DNA from 4 places in the Kocuria sp. KD4 genome. Region 2 is predicted to be linked to each of the others. Evidence: riboswitches for the same ligand, from Rfam matches in the RefSeq annotation. Region 2 holds a riboswitch; each other region holds the start of a gene.
The links. A riboswitch is a leader RNA that binds a small molecule or an ion and turns the genes downstream of it on or off. The one in region 2 is predicted to bind S-adenosylmethionine.
Positions count from the first base shown of each region.

Region 1: linked by a shared signal. The riboswitch ahead of HBK84_RS08605 (MetQ/NlpA family ABC transporter substrate-binding protein) and the one ahead of HBK84_RS01430 (LLM class flavin-dependent oxidoreductase) in region 2 are both predicted to bind S-adenosylmethionine.
Region 3: linked by a shared signal. The riboswitch ahead of HBK84_RS09625 (hypothetical protein) and the one ahead of HBK84_RS01430 (LLM class flavin-dependent oxidoreductase) in region 2 are both predicted to bind S-adenosylmethionine.
Region 4: linked by a shared signal. The riboswitch ahead of HBK84_RS08860 (bifunctional o-acetylhomoserine/o-acetylserine sulfhydrylase) and the one ahead of HBK84_RS01430 (LLM class flavin-dependent oxidoreductase) in region 2 are both predicted to bind S-adenosylmethionine.

Region 1 is NZ_CP050449.1:1,914,923-1,920,137, forward strand. Features, by position in the region: gene HBK84_RS08600 (methionine ABC transporter ATP-binding protein) at 1-938, opposite strand, end outside; gene HBK84_RS08605 (MetQ/NlpA family ABC transporter substrate-binding protein) at 935-1,819, opposite strand; SAM riboswitch class IV at 1,915-2,029, opposite strand; gene dxr (1-deoxy-D-xylulose-5-phosphate reductoisomerase) at 2,083-3,342, opposite strand; gene HBK84_RS08615 (GlsB/YeaQ/YmgE family stress response membrane protein) at 3,505-3,768, opposite strand; gene HBK84_RS08620 (cation acetate symporter) at 3,930-5,215, opposite strand, start outside.
Region 2 is NZ_CP050449.1:316,443-321,657, forward strand. Features, by position in the region: gene HBK84_RS01415 (ABC transporter permease) at 1-910, opposite strand, end outside; gene HBK84_RS01420 (aliphatic sulfonate ABC transporter substrate-binding protein) at 907-1,956, opposite strand; gene HBK84_RS01425 (ABC transporter ATP-binding protein) at 1,961-2,764, opposite strand; SAM riboswitch class I at 2,772-2,863, opposite strand; SAM riboswitch class IV at 2,992-3,106, shown strand; gene HBK84_RS01430 (LLM class flavin-dependent oxidoreductase) at 3,184-4,611, shown strand; gene HBK84_RS01435 (class I SAM-dependent methyltransferase) at 4,714-5,215, shown strand, end outside.
Region 3 is NZ_CP050449.1:2,138,878-2,144,092, reverse strand. Features, by position in the region: gene HBK84_RS09640 (hypothetical protein) at 1-1,622, shown strand, start outside; gene HBK84_RS12880 (BCCT family transporter) at 1,894-2,232, shown strand; gene HBK84_RS12875 (BCCT family transporter) at 2,268-2,696, shown strand; gene HBK84_RS09625 (hypothetical protein) at 2,811-3,089, opposite strand; SAM riboswitch class IV at 3,110-3,252, opposite strand; gene HBK84_RS09620 (glycosyltransferase family 1 protein) at 3,364-4,527, opposite strand; gene HBK84_RS09615 (DUF6350 family protein) at 4,646-5,215, shown strand, end outside.
Region 4 is NZ_CP050449.1:1,964,499-1,969,713, forward strand. Features, by position in the region: gene HBK84_RS08850 (SGNH/GDSL hydrolase family protein) at 1-752, shown strand, start outside; gene HBK84_RS08855 (homoserine O-acetyltransferase) at 863-2,020, opposite strand; gene HBK84_RS08860 (bifunctional o-acetylhomoserine/o-acetylserine sulfhydrylase) at 2,023-3,411, opposite strand; SAM riboswitch class IV at 3,488-3,608, opposite strand; gene HBK84_RS12675 (hypothetical protein) at 3,573-3,914, opposite strand; gene HBK84_RS08870 (VOC family protein) at 4,576-5,214, shown strand.

The DNA of each region.
Region 1 (5,215 bases), 1.2 Mb from region 2:
AGGATGGAGATCCCCCCGAAGGCGATGTTGAAGCTGACACCGTCACGGGCGGCGTCCGAGAGCACGTCCCCGATCCGGTTCTGGTCGGTGACGTCCACCAGCACGAGCCGCCCGGGGTGTTCCCGGCGCAGCTTCTCGATCTCGTCCGCGCGCGGCACGGTGCGCATGACCGAGGAGACGAACTTGCGCGTGGTCTGCGCCCGCGGGTGGGCGAAGACCTCCGCGGTGGTCCCGGTCTCCACCACACGACCGCTGTCCATCACGGCCACGCGGTCCGCGGTGGCCCGCACCACGTCCATCTCGTGGGTGATCAACACGATGGTGATCCCCAGCTCACGGTTGACGCGCTTGAGCAGACCCAGGACCTCCTGGGTGGTCTCCGGGTCCAACGCCGAGGTGGACTCGTCTGCGAGCAGCAGTTCGGGATTGCTCGCGAGCGCGCGGGCGATCCCCACGCGCTGCTTCTGACCACCCGAGAGCTGCTCGGGGTAGTTCCCGGCGCGCTCGGTCAAGCCCACGAACTCCAACAGTTCCGCGACCCGCGCCTTGCGTTCCTCGGGCTTCCACCCGGCACGCTTGAGCGGGTAATCGATGTTGCCCGCCACGGTGCGTGACGTGAACAGGTTGAACTGCTGGAAGATCATCCCGATCTTGCGGCGGATGGGCGCCAGCTGGGATTCGCTGCGCCCGTCCACACGGTTACCGGCGACCTCGAGCGCCCCGGACGAAATGGGTTCCAGGCCGTTGATCAGCCGCACGAGGGTGGACTTGCCCGCCCCCGAGTAGCCGATCACCGCGAAGATCTCACCGCGGCGGATGTCCAGGTCCACGGAGTCCACCGCGGTCACGGTGCGCGGGCGGCGTTTGGACCCCGTGACGAAGACCTTGCTCACGTCCCGGAAACTGACCAGGGTGTCCGCCGTGGCGGACGGGCTCACTTGGTCTGCTCCTTGAGGTCCTGCGAGTAGCGGGCCAGCAAGTCCTTGAGCTCCTGCTGATCCACCTTGGTGGGCACCGCGGTGCCCTTGGTCTCGGTCTTCTCCGCGTCCTGGACCTTGTCGTCGTAGTAGAAGCTCGCGACCTTCTTCAGGGTCTCGTTGTCCGCGTTCGCCTCGGTCGCGGCGAAGAGGTTGTCGTACACCTTGGCGCTGTCCGCGGTGGGATCGTCCTGAGCCAGCGCGGACTTGGGATCGATGTTCGCGCGGTCCAGGAAGTCGTTGTTGACCACGGAGGCGGCCACGGAGTCCATGGACAGCACGGTCTGCTCGGCGGAGACCGGGCGGACCGTGACCTTGGACTTGGCGGTGTCGATGTCCTGCTCGGTGGGGGCGATCGTGTCCTTGGTGAACTCCACGAGACCCTGCTGGTGCAAGAGGTTCAGGGCGCGGGACAGGTTGATCGAGTCGTTCGGCACGGCGATCTCGTCACCCTGCTTGAAGTCACCCACGGATTTCACGCTCTTGGAGTACAGCCCCAGCGGGAAGATGGACGTGGAGCCCACGGGAGTGATGGTGTCCCCGGCGTTGTTGTTGTAATCGGCGAGGTACGCGATGTGCTGGAACCAGTTCATGTCGATGTCACCGCTCTTCAGAGCGGGGTTCGGCTGGCTGTAGTCACTGAAGTCCACGTACTCGACCGTGATGTCGTTGTCCGCGGCGACCTGCTTCAACGCTTCCTGCACAGGGGTCGAGCCCACGATCCCGACGGTGATCTTGCCGTCCGCGGCCGGGTCCGAGTTTTCGGAGCCGCCGCCGCACGCGGTGAGGGTGAGGCCCAGGGTGGTGGCCAACACGACGGGAATCAAACGCTTGGTTCGCATGATCATGCCTTTCCAGGGGTCTGTGACGGGGACTCGCGGGGCGAACAGTCCCCCCTGGATGAGGGCACAGGGACGGGTACGTGCTGATTTCCGGGGAACCGCACTTGCCGTGATCTGTTGCAACCGCGACCGGATGGTCATCTGGGGCACCCCGCTACGGGAGAGGGTTGCCGTCCGGCCAGCCAGAGCTACGCGCCGGATCTCGTCATCCACCCGGAATTCTAGCATGGCCCTGCCATGGGCCGACGACCGCCGGAAGGGCCCTATGCCATCCCGGCGATACGTTCGTCCGCGCGGGCCCGGGCCCACTCCTCCGCCCCCAGGACGTCCTCAAGGGTGGGCCGCGTGACGCCGTCGTGATCCTCCAGCACACGCTCGACCATGTCCACGATCTGCGTGAAGCCGAGCGCCCCGCGGTGGAACGCGTGCACGGCCTGCTCGTTGGCGGCGTTGAACACCGCGGGCCACGTCCCGCCGCGCGAACCCGCGTGCTTCATGAGCTCCACGGCGGGGAACACCTGCGAATCGAGCGGTTCGAACGTCCACTGTGCGGCCCGGGTCCAGTCGCACCCCGCGGCGGCACCGGTCACGCGGTGGGGCCAGCCGATTCCGAGCGCGATGGGCAGGCGCATGTCCGGCGGGGACGCCTGCGCCAGGGTGGATCCGTCCACGAACTCCACCATGGAGTGCACGACCGATTGCGGATGCACCGTGACGTCGATCCGGTCCAGGGGGACGTCGAACAGTAGGCTCGCCTCGAGCACCTCCAGTGCCTTGTTGACCATGGTCGCGGAGTTCGTGGTGACCATGACCCCCATGTCCCACGTGGGGTGCTGCAGGGCCTGTTCGGGTGTCACGCGCGTGAGCTGCTCGCGCGTCATGCCGCGGAACGGTCCGCCGGACGCCGTGAGCACGAGCCGGCGCACCTCGGAGGCCGTCCCGGAGCGCAGGGCCTGGGCGATCGCCGAGTGTTCGGAGTCCACGGGGATCAGCGCGTCCTCGAGGCCCGTGTCCGCCGCGGCGCGCAACACGAGCGGACCGCCCGCGATCAGGGACTCCTTGTTCGCGAGCGCCACCCGCCGACCCGCTCCCAGCGCCGCCAGGGTGGGTGCGAGCCCGATGCTCCCGGTGATTCCGTTCAACACGAGGTCCGAACCCTCCCACTGCGCGATCCGGGTTGCAGCGTCCGGCCCGTACAGGACCTCGGGTGCCGCCGACGACGCCGCGCGTGACCGGTCCGCGATCAGCTCACGCAACCGGGCGGCGTCGTCCGCCGTACCGCTCGTGCCCACCGCACGGACACCGAACGTCACGGCCTGCTGAGCGAGCAGCTCGAGGTGACCCGCGCCCGCGGCGAGCGCCACGACCTCGAAGGGCTCGTGGGTGGCATCCGAGACGGGCCGGCGCAGCCCCGCGGCCTCGGACACGACGTCGAGCGCCTGCGTCCCGATGGATCCCGTGGACCCCAGGATCACGAGGCGCCGGGGGGCCTGCCGGGTGGCGGAGTCAAGATCGGGGGTCATGCCGGTGGAGGAAGTCATGACCCCAGTATCGCGTGAGCGCCGCACCCCGCACGCACGACACCGAGCACACGACTCCGGACGCACGACACGGGAGATACGACAAGGGCGCCACCCGGAGGTGACGCCCTTGTGTGGAAGTCCCGTTCAGGACCCGCGGGTGATTCAGCGACGGCGGCCGACGACGGCGCCGTAGATGAGCAGCACGATGATCGCGCCGATCACGGACGTGATGATCGTGCCGATGCTGAAGCTGTTGATCCCGTCGCTCAGGCCGGGGATGAAGCTACCCAGCCAGCCGCCCAGGAAGGCCCCCACGATGCCGAGGATGATGGTGACGATGATCCCGCCACCCTGCTTGCCCGGAAGGATCAGCTTGGCGAGCGCGCCGGCGATCAGACCGAGGATGATCCAGCTAATGATGCCCATTTCTCCACCTCTGGTTCTCGTTGTGCGCGTTTGCGGTGTTCCGCAACCGCATGTGGTCAGCGAACTGGTTCACAGTGTAGTACCAGACACCAACGCTACACGGGCCGCCGCGTCCGGATGAAACCGGACACGGCGGCCGTGTCAAGGGGCGGTGAACCGGGTCAGTGCGAGACGGCCTTCTCCGCTCCCACTCCCGTGAGGGAACGCACTTCCATCTCGGACTGCTTGCGCGGGTCCTCCGGCCGGCGCTCGCTGAGCGAGCCCAGGAAACCGAGCAGGAAGGACGCCGGGATCGAGATGATGCCGGGGTTGGACAGCGGGTAGAACGCGAAGTCCACGGTGGGGATCATGGAGGTCTCCGATCCGGACATCACCGGGGAGAAGATAATGAGCACCACGGAGATGATCAGCCCGCCGTACATGGACAATACCGCGCCGCGCGTGGTGAAGCGCTTCCAGTAGAGCGAGTAGAGGATGGTGGGCAGGTTGGCGGAGGCCGCTACCGCGAAGGCGAGGGCCACGAGGAACGCCACGTTTTGACCCTGCGCGCCAATGCCGCCGGCGACCGAGATCAGGCCGATGACCACCACGGTGGTCTTGGCCACGCGCAGTTCCTGACGCGGGTCCGAGGTGCCCTTCTTGATCACGGACGTGTAGATGTCGTGTGCGAATGACGCGGAGGCCGTGATGGCCAGACCGGCGACCACGGCGAGGATCGTGGCGAACGCGACCGCCGCAATCAGACCCATGAGGATGGACCCGCCGAGTTCGTACGCGAGCAACGGAGCCGCCGAGTTCACACCACCAGGCGCGCCCTTGATCCGGTCCGCACCGATCAGCGCGGCCGCACCGAACCCGAGCACCAGGGTGAAGAGGTAGAACAGGCCGATCAGAGTGATCGCCCAAACCACGGACTTGCGGGCCTCCTTGGCGGTGGGCACCGTGTAGAAGCGCATGAGCACGTGCGGCAGGCCGGCGGCACCCAGGACGAGGGCCAGACCCAGCGAGATGAAGTCCAGCTTGGAGATCTCGCTCACGCCGTACTTCAGCCCGGGATCGAGCATCGCGGGGTTGTTGTTCGTCTCCACGGCCGCGCCGAGCATGGTCGAGAAATTGAACCCGAACAAGGCCAGGATCCACACGGTCATCACGGCCACGCCGGATACGAGCAGGCACGCCTTGATGATTTGCACCCATGTGGTGCCCTTCATGCCGCCCACGAGCACGTAGACGATCATGATGACGCCCACGATCACGATCACCAGGGACTGCCCGGCCCGGGAGCCGATCCCCAGCAGCAGGGACACCAGGGCCCCCGCCCCGGCCATTTGCGCCAGGAGGTAGAAGAACGTCACGGCCAGGGTTGAGATGGACGCCGCGACCCGCACGGGCCTCTGCCGCAATCGGAACGACAGCACGTCCGCCATGGTGAACTTGCCGGTGTTGC
Region 2 (5,215 bases):
GCAGGGCGTCCGTGAGCTTGCCCAGCACGGCCAGCAACACGATCGCGAGCAGCAACCGGTCCGTGCGGCCGTTGTTCTGCGAATCGGTGAGCAGGAATCCCAGGCCCATGGAGGAACCCAGCAGTTCCGCGGCCACCAGGAACAACCACGCCTGGGCCAGGGCCAGGCGCAGCCCGGAGATCACGGAGGGCAGCACCGCGGGCAACTGCACGGTGGTGAAGAGCTTGACCCCGCGCAGCCCGAAGGACCGTGCGGCTTCGATCAGGTGCCGGTCCACGTGGCGCAGCGCGGCGGACACCGTGGTGTACACCGGGAAGAAGGCGCCGATTGCCACCAGGGTCACCTTGGAGTTCTCCCCGATCCCGATCCACAGCAACAGCAGCGGCACCCACGCGAGGGACGGCACGGCGCGCAGCGCGCCGATCGTGGGCGAGCCGATGGCCCGCGCCCACGGGGAGAGCCCCAGCAACGCGCCGAGCAACAGCCCGAGCCCACTGCCGATCAGGAAGCCCACGATCACGCGCTGCGTGGAGATCCCCACGTGCAACCACAGGTCACCGCTGCGCAGCAGCTCCCATCCCGCGGCGAGCACCGCAGACGGGCGCGGCAACTGCACGGGGGAGAAGGTCCCGTTCGTGGAGAGGGCGTGCCACACGAGCACCAGCAGCACGGGCAGGACGATCCCGATCAGCCCCAGGGCCCAAGGATTGCGCAGCGCGCTGGGACGCGTGCGGGAATCCGCCGCGGCAGGGGTGTCTGATGGGGGTGCGACGTCGCCGGGTGCCACCGCGCCCGCCTCGTGGCGTCCGTTGTCGTCGGACAGTGTGGCCACCGCAGTGACGCCAGCTGCTTCGGAGGACGCGCCGTCCGAGGACCGCGGTGCGGCGGAGGAGGTGTCGTGAGTGCTCATGAGGACTGCTTCCCTTCGATCACCTGGGCCACGGCGGCCGCATCGGCGTGTTGTGCGTAGTGCTGCTCCACGATGTTCGCGAGCGCCTCGTCCACGTCCTGCTGCGAGGAGACGTCCCCGGATTCCACCAGGATGGGCCCGACCCTCTCGAGCACCGCGAGCTGTTCGGGGCCCGGAACGGGGTCGATGTCCAGGTGGGTGCGCTGCCAGACCCGCCGGGCGGTGTCGCGATCGATGCTCGCGCCTTCCGCGAGGGTCGCGATCCCCTCCTCCGGGTGCTGCAGCGCCCACTGCCGCGCGTAGGCGTACGTGTTCACCACGTCCTGCGCACCCGTGGGATTCAAATGCAGGAACACCTCCCGCGCGTTGAGGAACCCGTACGTGTTGAACTCCAACTGCCGGTGGAACAGCACGTCCCCCGCCTTCTCCGCGGCGGCCATCACGGGGTCCAGCCCGGACCATGCGGCCACCTGACCGGTGTCCAGCGCGGTGCGCCCGTCCGCGTGCTGCAGGTTCACCACGGTGACGTCCTGTGCGCTCATGCCCGCCGCGCCGAGGGACTGCAGGAGGAAGAAGTACGGATCCGTGCCCTTTGTCGCGGCCACGGACGTGCCCGCGAGGTCCGCCACGGTGCGCACGGGGGAGTCCGGGGTGCGCACGAGCGCGGACCACTCGGGCTGTGAGAACAGGTCGATCGTCCTGATCGGCGAGCGGTTGGCACGTGCGAGCAGTGCGGCGGAACCTGCCGTGGAGCCCACGTCCACGACCCCGGCGCGTAGCGACTCGTTGGCCTTGTTGGAACCGGCCGAGTACACCCACGTCACGGTCTGGCCGTGGGCCCCGGCGACCTTCTCGAGCCAGCCCTTGGCCTTGATGATCAGGGACAGCGGGTTGTAGGTCGCGTAGTCCAGGTAGATCTCGTGCGCGGAACCGCCGGCCACACCGCGGCCCGGACCTTCGCCCTCCATGACGCATCCGCTCAGGGGCAGCGCCAGCGCGGACAGGCCGAGTGCCTGCAGTGCGCGGCGTCGGGACAACTGCGCCATGCGCTCAGCGCTCCACGCCGAGCAGGGCCAACAGGTGGGCGCGCAGCGCGGTGATCTCACTGTCCTCGCGGGAGCGCGGGCGGGCCAGCTCGGGGGAGATGATCTCGGCGATGGTCGCGGGGCCCGTGGCCGTTTCCCGCGCGAGCACCACCACGTGATCGGAGAGCACCAGGGCTTCCTCGACGTCGTGGGTGACCATGAGCACGGTCGTGGGATCGGCGCGGTGCACGTCCAGCAGCAGATCCTGCATCCTGATCCGGGTCAGGGCGTCCAGGGCCCCGAAGGGCTCGTCCAACAGCAGGACCCGCGGGTTCCGTGCCAGGGCCCGGGCGAGGGATGCGCGCTGTGCCATGCCCCCGGAGATCTCCGAGGGACGGTGATTCGCGTGGTGGGACAGGCCGACGAGCTCCAACAGCTGCGCCACCCGCCGCTTCCCCTCCTGGGCGGGAGTCCCGTGGGGCAGACCCAGTGCCACGTTGCGCGCCACGCTGCGCCACGGCAGCAACCGCGGTTCCTGGAAGCCGACGGCGCAGCGCGGGTCGATCTCGCGCACCACCGAGTCATCGATCCGGACTTCGCCCTCGCTCGCCGTGCCGAGCCCAGCCACCGCGCGTAGCAGGGTGGACTTGCCGCACCCCGAGGGGCCCAGGACGGAGACGATCTCGCCCGGACGCACCGTGAAGGTCACGTCCCTCAGGACCTCGTGGACATGCGCTCCGTGGTGTGCGGGGAAGGACTTGCCGACCCGGTCGAAGGTGACCGCCGCGGCGTCGACAGCGGAGTGCGGGCGCGTGAGGACATGACTCAATTCATCAACTCCATCGTTCCTGGCATTAGCACCTTGCCCGCGTGGGGCCGGTTGCTGCGACGTCAACGAGCCAGGTCTCTCAGCCGCTCCGGATGGGAACCCCACCATTGAACGGGCCGGGCGCCCGCGGGTGCAAATCGTGTGACGCGCCGGGGCGCCGTCGTGACGGCCCGTGACCCGGGGCGTTTCCGCGGACCGGTGATCCCCGTTAGGATCGGTGCCACAACGATCACGAGTTCCGACGTTCAGCCCTGGCTTGTCGGACGGCAACCCTCTCCCGTAGCGGGGTGCCCCAGGTGAGGATCGGGCCGCATGGCACACCGCATGCGGCAAGTACGGCGCCACACAAGCGCGCTGGACCCGCAAGGTAGGCCGCCGTAGGTGGTGCACGGGGCGCGGGTCGTGTTCCTGCTGAGGGGCTGACCGAGATGAGCAAACGGATTTCCGTCAACGCGTTCGACATGACCTGCGTGGATCACCAGAGCTTCGGGTTGTGGCGCCACCCGCGGTCCCGGGCCACCGAGTACAACACCATCGAGTACTGGACGGAGCTGGCCAAGCTGCTGGAGCGGGGCAAGTTCGACGCCCTGTTCCTTGCGGACGTGGTGGGCATCTACGACATCTACAAGAACTCCGCGGCTCCGGCCGTGCGTGACGGGGCCCAGGTCCCGGTCAACGACCCGTTCATGCAGGTCTCGGCCATGGCCGCCGTGACCGAGCACCTGGGCTTCGGCGTGACGAGCGCGGTGACCTACGAGCAGCCCTACACCCTGGCCCGCAAGTACGCCACACTGGATCACCTCACCAAGGGCCGCGTGGGATTCAACGTGGTGACCTCCTACCTTCCGTCCGCTGCGGAGAACCAGGGCCTGCCGCGCCAGATTGAGCACGATACGCGTTACGAGATCGCGGAGGAGTTCCTGGACGTGTGCTACAAGCTTTGGGAGGGCTCGTGGGAGGAGGACGCTGTGGTTCAGAACCGTGAGACGGGTGTCTACGCGGATCCCACCAAGGTCCATCCCATCCGGCACAGCGGGGAGCACTTCACGGTTCCCGGAGCGGGGCTCACGGCACCGTCCCCGCAGCGCACACCGCTGATCTTCCAGGCCGGCGCGTCCTCGCGCGGGCAGGCGTTCGCGGGTAAGCACGCGGAAGCCGTGTTCATCGGCGGGTTGCGCCCGGACCTCACGCGTTTCGTGACCGACAAGATCCGCGCCCGGGCCCAGGCCGAGGGTCGCAGCCGTGACGACGTCAAGATCTACGCGATGCTCTCCGTGGTCGTCGCGGACACGGACGAGGAGGCCCAGGAGAAGTACCGCGACTACCTGCAGTACGTGGACCTGGAGGCATCCCAGGCGATCATCGGCGGGTGGTCCGGCGTGGACCTGTCCCAGTTCGACGAGGACGAGGCCCTGAACTACATCAAGACCGACTCCATCCAGTCCTTCCTGACCCCGTTCACGCTGCAGTCCAAGGACAAGCAGTGGACGCGCGAGGAGATCGCCAAGCACTGCGCCCTGGGTGGGATGGGTGCGGTCCTCGTGGGCTCCGCGCAGACCGTCGCGGATCAGCTCGAGACCTGGGTGGACGAGGGCGGCCTGGACGGCATCAACCTGGCGTACCACGTGAGTCCCGGTTCCTTCGAGGACTTCGTGGAGTACGTGGTCCCCGAGTTGCAGAAGCGCGGGCGTTACCGCACCGAGTACGAGGGCAACACCCTGCGAGAGTCCCTCTACGGCGAGGGCCAGCCGCGGGTCAAGGACACCCACCCCGCCGCGAAGTACCGCGGCGCGTTCGTGGGCGAGCCCTCCGTCGCGGACACGCCGTCCCGCGAGTTGGTGGGCTGACACCTCCCTCCGACGACGACGCCGCTCGCGCTCGGTCCCGCAGGTCCGGCAGGGCGGCGTCGTCGTCGGCTTCCCCGCCCGTTGCCAGGGCGGGACCCCCGTGTGAGAGTGGAACGCGTGCAACCCGGCTACGACCACTTGGCGAACGACTACGACAGGGCTTTTCCCGCTCCCTTCCAGACGGCGCTCGAACGGCGCGCGGTGGAGGCCTTCGCGGATCACGTCATCGCGGCAGGGGTGCCCGGCCCCGTGGTGGATGTGGGGTGCGGCACGGGGCACGTCACGGCCGCGCTGTCCGAGCGGGGTCTGCACGTGGTGGGGGTGGACCCGTCCGAATCCATGCTGGGCATCGCGCGCGGATCTCACCCGGAGGTCACCTTCGAAGCCGGCGATGCGAATCCCACGTCGTGGGGTGGTGCGGTGGGGCCCGACCGCCGCGTGGCCGGCGTTCTTGCACGGTTCAGTCTCATCCACGTCCCACCCGCGCAGGTTCCCGGCATCCTGGACTCCTGGGCGGACATGATGGCACCCGGAGGGGTGGTCATGGTGGCGTTCCAAGCACTCGACGGAGGGCGAGCCGTGGTCTCGTTCGATCACGCCGTGG
Region 3 (5,215 bases), 980 kb from region 2:
TCCCCGGGGACGTGGACCGGTTCTCGGCCCTGCGGCCCCCGCAGTTGACCGTGACATCGGACAGCGACGACCCCCTGTCCGTGGAGTGCGAGTGGCGCAACCCGCACTCGTTCAAGCTCATGAGCACCAAGCTCACCGCACCCCGGGTGCCACCGTTCCAGGTGAGCCTGGGCGGGACCGATCTGGCCCGCGAGGACGGCCACCTCAAGCCCAACGACTACACGCTGGTGCTGCGTTCCGGGCGCACCGTGAAGCAGCGCCTCGAGTTCCGCGTGCGGGACAGTTCCTACTACATCACTCAACGCTCCCTGGGCTACGACGGTGAGATGGTCCACGTCGCGGAGGAACCGTTGTGGCCCGTCACCGCGGTGACGCGGGACGAGATCCCGGACGAGTACGTCCAGGGGTCGTTCGACAACATGGACCCCCACGAGGCCACCGTGGACGAGGTCCCCGTGCCCGAGGTCGCCGGGTGGGAGTCCGCCGAGGGGCAGATGTTCCCCGAGCGCAGCAACGAGCTGCCCGAGGCCCCGGACGTGTCCTGCATGGTCACGGGCAAGCACAAAGTGATCCTGCCCCCCATGGATCCCAAGGCCAAGGCGCCGTGGGTGTTCGGGCGCTGCAAGTTCTGCGGGCTCACCAAGCGCTACCCCGGCCGGCTCACCAAGCTCTCGGCGGTGGGTCAGACGGGTTCGGTCGAGGCACTGCAGTTCATCGGCCCGGACGAGGGCGAGTACCCGGGGTCCTGGGCGCCGTTCAAGGACATCCTCACGTTCTTGGGTGGCGGCAAGCGGTCGAGCCTGTCCATCGTGGCGCGCCAGCTCGAGGACTCCGAGCGCTTCGAGGAATGGTTCGTGGGTCACCTGCAGGCCCTCGGTTTCCTCGAGGTGATCCGGGACGAGAACTGGACGGTGCGCCGCTGGCAGGTGTGCTCCCCGGCCCTGACCCAGCTCGTGGACGGCTCCATCCTGCTCACGGGCGGGTGGAAGACCGACCAAGAGGACGCCGTGACGCAGGCGGTCGGGGCCCAGGGTGGTGAGGTCGTGGTGCTGTCCCCGGAGGACCACGCGACCACCATGCTCCAGGATGTGGACCTCGACGCGCTGAGCAAGCTGCTGCCCGAGGGGCTGTGCGACGTGGTCTACGACGCCGGGCCCGTCATGCTCGACACCCTGCCCCCATTGTCCTCGGTCGTCGCCGGGCTGCCACTGAAGGAGATGCAGTACAACGGGGTCGCGGAACGCTTCGTGCCCGCGGACGCCACGTGGGAGGCCACGGACGACCGCAACCAGGCGGGGCTGTACCGGATCAACCACCACCACAAGACGCGCTACGCGTACCGCACCGCGGAGGACGTGGTCTCGGGTCACGCCCGTCCCGTGTCCTCGGGGCTCGGCAAGCACCTCGCGGCGCGGGATACCGGCACGGCGTTGGTCAGCTACGATCCCGAGCTGCGGTTGCTCTCCGTGCCCATCGGTGCCGCCCTGCCGGGGCTGTACGCGCGCGCCACGGTGCTGTGCTCGGGGCTGCTGCCCACGCTCGTGGACGAGGACTTCTCCCTGAACTACGGGGATGTCTCCGAGGAGTTCGCGAGCGCCCTCGTGGCCAAGCTGCTGGGCTGACAGTGCCGCCCCGGGCGAGCGGGGGGGGGGGTGTACTCGTGGGGCCGCGCGGCTGCATTCGGCCGCTGCGCGGCCCTTTCCTAAAGTGAGGTGGCGTGCCATGACTAACGGCTGGTAGTAAGGCGCCTCAACCCCGGGTCGTCCGACGTCCGACCCGCATCCCCGACGTGACCACACACGATTCCTCGTCCATCCGTCACCCACGCCCGGGCTCGTCGCCCGTCGCGGATCCGCCCGCCCCGTCCGGGCCCCTCGCTCTGCGCCACCCCGGTTGCCCGTCAACTGGCGGGTCTTCGTTGCCGCGGCAACCCTGCATGTCTCGCCGTCCGCCTGGGCCACGGAGGCACCCGAGCACGCTGACGCCGTGATCGGCGGCGTGGTCGCGTGGGTCGCCTCCCGGCTGGGGTGGTTCTACATCCTCACGGCCGCTCTCGTGATCCTGGTCGCGGACAGCAGGCACGGCACGATCAAGATGGGCCCGGACCACGCGAAACCCCAGTTCAACCTGTTCACGGGGTGGGCCATGTACGCCCTGATGGGCATGGCCTTCGGCTACTTCGCCTACGGCTTCGGCATGCCGCTGAGCATCCGCTCCGCTCTCTACCCCTGATCGGGTGCCGGATCCACGGTGCCGCCGGCGACGCCGTGGACACCGCGGCGCTGCTGGGGACCATCCTTGGGGTGGCCGCGTCCCTGGGGATCGGGGTGGTCCAGTTGAACTTCGGACTGCGCTACCTGTTCGGCGTCCCCGAAAACCTGGCGGTGCCGTCGGCACTGACCGCCCTGGGGGTCTTCATGGCGGTGGCTTCGTGCGTCTTGGGCGTGGACAAGGGCATCCGGCGGCTTTCCGAGCAGAGCATCATCCTGGCGATCGGGCTCATGCTGTACGTGCTCATCACCGGGCGCACGGCGTTCCTGCTGGATGCGATCGTCAAGGGCGTGAGCGGATTGCGCGTGGCAGACGCCTCGGTGATGTCCGAGCTCGTGACGGTGAACCCGAAGATCACGGTCTTCATGATCGGTGAACGCGCCGCCGAGCTGATCGCCCAGGACCGGGACGCGACCGCCCGGTGAGCACGGCCGCCAAGAACCGAGCAGGCTGAGAACATGGGTGTGGCCCGGGTCCGTCCGGACCCGGGCCACACCCGATCGTGGAGTTCGCGGTCGCGGGGACCGTGCTCGTGAGGACTACGCGGGCAAGGGCTCCAGCTTGTAGAAGGACACCCCGCCGGTCACCCGGGACGCTCCGGGGACCAGGAGTCTGCTGTACTTGGCGCACCACTGGCCGCGCCCCCGTGTGTGCTGTGCGGCGAGTGCGACCTCACGGGCGTCGTCCGCGAAGTACTCGTGCTCGTGACCGTCCGATCCCGTGATGGACACCACGTGCCGGGCGGGGTCCGCCTGAACGGTGACGTCCACCCACTGTTCGCGGGTGTCGGGGTGGGATTTCTGGGTTGTCGTGTTCATGATGTCGGGCCTCTGATTTTTCCGGTCGCTTGCCGGAACCACACGTGTGGCCCCGGCCGCTTCGTCATCCAATCCACCCCTGAACCGAGGGTTGGCGTACGCCGAGTTGGAGCTCTGGGCGCGCGGTGACGTCCTTGTCGTTGCGCGGGCGCATCTCGTGAAGCTGCTTCGAGCCTATCCGTGGATTCGGGGGACCAGCCAGGCGCGGACCGAGAATGTCATCAAAACTTAATCAAGCTTCTGTTGAGTAACATCTGGCACCCGGCGGCGTTTCTCACGGGGTGCGCAGGCCGGCCCCGCGCGTACCGCGCATCCGGGAGGTGACCGTGCGAGCGCGCTCGTAGTGGCCCAGCAACTGCTCGCACACGGCACCCCACGTGCGCTCCTGCACGCACTGGTGGGCGGTGCGCGCGAAGGCGAGGCGTTTGGCGTCGTCGCCCGCGAGGTCCCGGACGCGCTCGCGCAACCCGGCCAGGTCACCCGGGGCGTAGAGCCACCCGTTGCGCGAGGAGTCCACGAGGTCCAGGGGGCCGCCGCGGCCCACGGCCACCACTGGGACCCCGGAGGCCATGGCTTCCTGGATGGTCTGGCAGAACGTCTCGTGCTCACCGGGGTGCACGAACACGTCCAGCGACGCCATGGCCGTGGCGAGTTCGGTGCCCGTGAGGAAGCCCTCGAAGTGCGCGTTGGGCAATACCGAGCGCAGCGACTCCTTCCCGGGGCCGGAACCGATGATCACGAGCCGGGTGTCCGGCAGGGCGTCGATCGCGGCGAGGTCCGCGACCTGCTTCTCGGGGGCCAACCGCCCCACGTATCCCACGAGTCGCTTGCCGCCGCCCACGCGCTCGCGCCACGCGTGATCGCGCAGCGCGGGACGGAACCGGCTCGTGTCCACGCCGCGGCGCCACATGTGCACCCGCTGGACGCCGTGCTCGTGGAGCTGGCTGATCGACGCCGTGGAGGGAGCGAGCGTGAGGGTCGAGCTGTTGTGCATCGCACGCACGTGGGACCACATGGCGGTCTCCAGCACGGATGCACCGTAGCGTGCGGCGTAACCGGGCACGTCCGTCTGGTACACGGCCACGCACGGCAGACCCAGACCCTTGGCGGCCTGGATGGCTTGCCACCCGAGCACGAACGGGGACGCCACGTGCACCACGTCCGGGGCGAAACGGGCCAGGATGCGCTGCATGCGACTCACGGTGCAGCTCGCCACGCGGACCTCGGGATAGCCCGCGAGCGGCAGGGACGGGATGCGTTCGATCCGCACGCCGTCCACGTGGTCCACAGAGCCCAGGAACAGGGTCTTCTCGTAGGAGGGGGCGATCACCATGGCCTCGTGCCCGTGATCCCGCAGGTGTTCCAGGACGCGGATCACCGAATGAGTGACACCGTTGACGTGGGGGAGGAACTGTTCGGCCACCAATGCGATTCTCACGGTTCCCACTGTGGGCCCGGCGCCTCACGGGGGAGTCACCCGGGGGTGGCCCGCAGGTGAAGTCCGGGCTAACTTCGCTGCCCGTGGTGCGCGGGTGAACGTGAAAAGATGTCCGGTGATGAAACTTCCCTCACTGCCCGGCGTGGTCTCGGGCGTACGCGACCGCTTCACGTCGCACGGTTCGTCCCCCGTGCGCGCCGCCGACGTGCCCCGCCCCGAACCGGACGACTCCCCGGGACTGCCCATGCCGCTCGCGCTGCAGGGCGTGATCGAGCTGCTCGCGGTGGCCGTGGTGGGCCTGTTGCTGGGCACCGTGCTCTTGGGTGCGGTATGGGCTGCGGGGGGCTTCGCGACCCTGGGCGCGGGCGGGAGCCTGCAGCTCGCCGGTCAGGTCTGGTTGCTCGCGCACTGCGTGCCCCTCACGATCCAAGCCATCCAGGGCCTGTCGCTGGACGGTGGCGGGACGGTCACGCTCGTGCCTCTAGGGCTCACGCTGATCCCGTTCGGCCTCGCGGTGATCGCGGGCCGCCGGATCGCCCGGGCGTGCTGGCGCGGTCAGTTCCTGATCCCGTTCTTCGCCGGGATGCTCGCGTACGCGCTCTTCGGGGCCCTCGTGGGCTGGCTCAGCCGCACTGAACAAGTCTCGGTGGACCTCGTGGCGGCCGCCCTGTTGCCCCTGGTCCCGGCC
Region 4 (5,215 bases), 1.2 Mb from region 2:
ATCCCGACGACGCCGTCCCCGGCGGTGTGCGCGGTTGGGCCGATCGCGTGGCCGAGGAGCTCGCGCGCCACACCGACGACTTCGCGTACGCCAACCTCGCGATCCGCGGTCGGCTCTTCCAGGGCATCGTGGACGAACAGCTGGAACCGGCCATCGAACTGCGCCCGGACCTCGTGACCATCAGCGCGGGCGGCAACGACATGCTGCGACCCGGTGCGGATCCGGACGACATCGCGGTGCGGCTCGACGCCGTGATCGAGAAACTCGCCGCCACGGGTGCCACGGTCACGATGTTCGACGGCCCGGACATCGGCAACACCCCCGTGCTGCGCGGCATCCGCGGGCGCGTGGCGATCTTCAACGAGAACGTGCGCGTGGTGGCCGCCCGGCACGACGCCGTGATGGTGGACCTCTGGGGACTGCAGCAACTGGGGGAACCTGCCATGTGGGCACCGGACCGGTTGCACTTCTCGCCCCTGGGCCACCAGCTCATCGCGTGCGAGGTCCTGGACTCCCTGGGGGTCGAGCACGACCTGGTTCCCGGTGAACTCGGGGACCGCCCCGCGCGCACGTGGCGCGAGGCGCGTCGAGAGGACCTCGTGTGGGCCGGGAAGTACCTGGTCCCGTGGGTCGGCCGCCGGATCCGGCGTCGCAGCTCGGGGGACAACATCACCGCCAAGCGCCCTTCGTTCGGGCGCACCACGATCCCCGGTGCGGGCGAGGGCATCCCTGTCGAGGACCGGGAGGCCTGAGCCGGCCCGGGGCCGGGTCACCCAGTCCCGCCAGTCAGGGCCGCGCCCACTGAAGCCGACCCGTTCCCACCGGGTCTCACCGCTGAAGCCGACCCGTCAGGGCTCCCTGCTCAGTCCCGCAGCACGGTCTCCCGCAGCAACATGCCCACCTGCGGAGTTTCGATCAGGAACCCGTCGTGCCCGCTCGGGGACGTGATCGTGTGCAGCTCCTGCTCCCCCGGCAGCGCAGCCACGAGTTCGGCGGATTCCGAGGGGAAGAACAACCGATCGGAGTCCACCGCGGCCACGAGCCACTCGCACCGCGTGCGGGCGAGGACGTCCCGTAGCTCGCCGCGGCCCCGAGCGACGTCGTGCGACATCAAGGTCTCGTTGACACTCAGGTACGAGTTCGCGTCGAAGCGGCCCGCGAGTTTGGACGCCTGGTGGTCCAGGTAGCTCTCCACCTGGTACCGACCGCGGTCCGCGACGTGGGTGGCCTCGGGGTCCTCACGGGGTTGGGGTTCGCGGCCGAAGCGCGTTTCCAGCTCGTGCGCGCTGCGATAGGTGATGTGCGCGATCCGCCGCGCGAGCCCCAGACCCGCCTCCGGGTACTCGCCCGCGTAGTAGTCGCCGCCCCGGAAGTTCGGGTCCTGGCGGATCGCGAGCGACTGTGCCTGTCCCCACGCGAGCTGCTCGGCACCCACGCGCGCGTTGGCCGCGATCACGGCGCACGCGGCCACCCGATCCGGGTGGGACACGGCCCACTCGAGGGCGCGCGCTCCGCCCATGGACCCGCCGATCACGAGCCGCCACCGGGAGACTCCGAGCGCCCGAGCGAGCAGGGCCTCCGCGGTCACCGAGTCCCGCACGGTCACGCGCGGGAAACGCGAGCCCCACGGGACGCCGTCCGGTGCGGGGCTCGCGGGTCCCGTGCTGCCGTAGCACCCACCCAGGATGTTGGCGCACACCACGAAGTAGCGGTCCGTGTCGATCGCGGCACCCGGGCCCACGAGTCCGTCCCACCAACCGTCCGCCGCGGCGGCCGCGCCCTCGGGAGCGCTCGCGGCGTCCTCATGCCCCGCACCACCGCGCGCCACGTGCGTGTCACCCGTGAGCGCGTGCTCGATCAGCACCGCGTTGGAACCGTCCGCCGCGAGCTCGCCCCACGTCTCGTACGCGAGGTGCACGTCCGGCAGCCGGAACCGGGACTCGAGCACGAGCTCGCCGAGTTCGGCCCGCCGTACGACGCCGTCGCGCCGCGTGCGCGGCCCGTTGCCCACGACCGTCATGGTCAGTTCCCCGTGTCCTCCGCCGACGACGCCGCGTCGCCGGCAGCGTCGCCGCGCGCACCCACCGCGGCGAATCCGGACTCGAGGTCCGCGAGGATGTCGTCGATGCCCTCGACACCCACGGACAGCCGCACGAATCCCGGTTCCACGCCGGCCGCGAGCTGCTCCTCGTCCTTGAGCTGGGCGTGCGTCGTGGAGGCGGGGTGAATCACGAGCGAGCGCACGTCACCGATGTTCGCCACGTTGGAGTGCAGGCTCAGGGCGTCCACGAACGCGACACCGGCGTCCCGACCGCCGTCGAGCACGAAGCCGAGCACCGACCCGGCGCCGTTGGGCGCGTACTTCAGGGCGCGGTCGTGCCAGCGCGAGGACTCGAGACCGGCGTAGGACACCGAGCGCACCTCGGGGCGGGCCTCGAGCCACTCGGCGACCTTCTGCGCGTTGGCCACGTGACGTTCCATGCGCAACGACAGCGTCTCGATGCCCTGCTCGATCAAGAACGCGTTGAACGGAGAGATCGAGGTCCCCAGATCGCGCAGCAACTGCACGCGCGCTTTGAGGATGTACGAGAGGTTGACGCCGAAGGCACCGTCCGCACCGAGATCGCGGGCGTAGACGAGTCCGTTGTACGTCTCGTCCGGTTGGTTGAAACCGGGGAAGCGCTCGGGGTCCCGCGAGTAGTCGAACGCTCCGGTGTCCACGATGAACCCGCCGATCGCCGTGCCGTGGCCGCCCAGGAACTTGGTGGCCGAGTGCAGCACGATGTCCGCGCCCCACTCGATGGGCCGCACCAGGTAGGGCGTGGCGATCGTGTTGTCCACGATGAGCGGGACACCCGCCTCGTGGGCGATCCCGGCGATCGTCTCGATGTCGAACACGTCGTTGCGGGGGTTCGGGATGGATTCACCGAAGAACGCCACGGTGTTCTCGCGCACCGCGTCCCGCCACTGCGCGGGATTGTCCGGGTCCGAGACGAACGTGGTCTCCACGCCCATGCGCGGCAGCGTGTGCTTGAGCAGGTTGTACGACCCGCCGTACAGGGACGGGCTGGCCACCACGTGGGTCCCGGCGCCGCCCAGGTTAAGGATCGCGAGCGTGGCCGCGGCCTGCCCGGAGGAGACCATCAGGGCCCCCACGCCGCCCTCGAGGGATGCGACCCGGTTCTCCACGACCTCCGTGGTGGGGTTGGTCAGGCGCGAGTAGATGGGCCCCATCTCCTCGAGCGCGAACCGGGCCGCCGCCGTGCGGGCGTCCGGGAACACGAAGGACGTGGTCTGGTGGATCGGCAGGGCTCGCGACCCGGTCACAGGGTCGGGGTTCTGGCCCGCGTGGATCTGTCGGGTTTCGAACGACCAGCCCTGGGGATTGTCGGGGGTGGGTGCGGTGCTCATGGCCGTACTCCTTCTCGGAGGGATCAGGGGTCCGGTGGCGATCCGCACGGTGCCCGTGCTGTGACCGGGCACCAATGACCCGCGCTTGCCGCACGACGTCGGTCGACGCCACGGCCAGGTCCTCACCCAGGGCACCCCACCGCGGAAGGGAGGGTTGCCGGTCAGCTAGCTGGGGCTTCGCGCTGACTCTCGTGACCTATTACCTCATTGTCCGAACCCGGCGGGGCGGGAGTCAAGCCGGGGACGCTGCGAGCGGGCTCGGGGTCAGTGGCCGCTCGTTCCTGCTGTTCCATCTCCCGGGTGTGCAGTTCCCGGTCCTTCATCTCACGTGGATGGACGTAGAACAGACCCATGAGCACCGCGATCACGAACACCGCGAGCATCACGAAGAACAACGGCCTCACGCCGGTCAGGTAGATGACGGGGATGGCCAGCACCGTGACCAACCCGCCCCCGAAGAACGGTTCGAACACCAGCTGCTTGTAACCGAACGCCTCGAACACCGGGTCTTGGCCTCCGGGTCCACCACGCGCATGAGGATCAGCCCGGTGGCGGTCACCCCCATGGACGGGTGGTAGTCACCGATACCGCGCGCGAGCCAGTAGCGACCGATGATGTGGGGTGCCAACCACAAGAAAATGGCCACGTTGAACGCGATGCCGACCACCGCCAGGATGGTGAACGCCGCCAGCCACGGCCGCGATGGACATGTGCAGGGAGAACGGTTCCACGGAGGACGGGCAGCTGGTCATGGTGCCAGCGGAGTAGTACTCGTCGCTGCGGAACAGGCTCTGGACCCAACCCACCTTGACGCGCACGAACTTCCCCAGGAGCAGGGCGACTCCGAGGATCAGGAGTGCGAAACCGACGGCATTTGCGGACACGGGAACCACCTCGTAGTGATCGGGATCGATATCGGTCTCAGGTCACATAGCGAGGGCTCGGTCGGAGACTCCCCGGCTGATGCTGCGGACTCCAGCCTCTGAGACGCGCGTCTCGTTGACCTGGACCAACACAGTCCCCGCCCGGATCAGCCGTCCCGATGTCAGGTCTCGGGAGGTGCGGAGAGCCGGCCCTGCCCACCGGACCGGGCGGCGCAGGTCACACACTCGCCGGGCTCGCGCTCGATTTGGTGGCCCGTGTGGCCGGTGCCACCATGGCGTCATGAACTTGGATCACGTTTCCTTCGCGGCTCAGCCCGACGGCCTCGAGGCCACCACCGAACGCATCGCGAACCGGTTGGGGATCGAACCGGTCAAGGGCGGTGTGCACCCCCGTTTCGGCACTCGGAACATGATCCTGCCGCTCACCGACCACCAGTACGTGGAGGTCGTCACGGTGCTCGAGCACCCCGCCGCGGAGAAGGCGCCGTTCGGTCAGGCCGTCCGTGCCCGTTCTGACGCCGGCGGCGGCTGGCTCGGCTGGGTCGTAGAGGTCCCCGACCTCGCGCCCTTCGAGGCCAAGCTGGGCCGCCCCTCCGTGCCCGGTGGCCGGTTGTTCCCCGACGGTCGGCAGCTCGAATGGCATCAGATCGGCGTGAAGGGTTTGATCTCCGACCCGCAGTTGCCGTTCATGGTGCACTTCGATTCCGAGGACGAGATGCACCCGTCCCAGGCGCGGATCACGGACGTCCGGTTGAGCGGAATGGAGATCGCCGGCTCCCCCGACCGCGTCACGGAGTGGCTCGGCGGTCCCGTGGAGGACGTCCTGGGCTCGCTGGACGTCACCTGGTGCGCCCCCAATGGCACCCCCGGGGTCATGGCCGTCTCGTTCGACACCCCGGACGGCACCGTCACCATTTGAT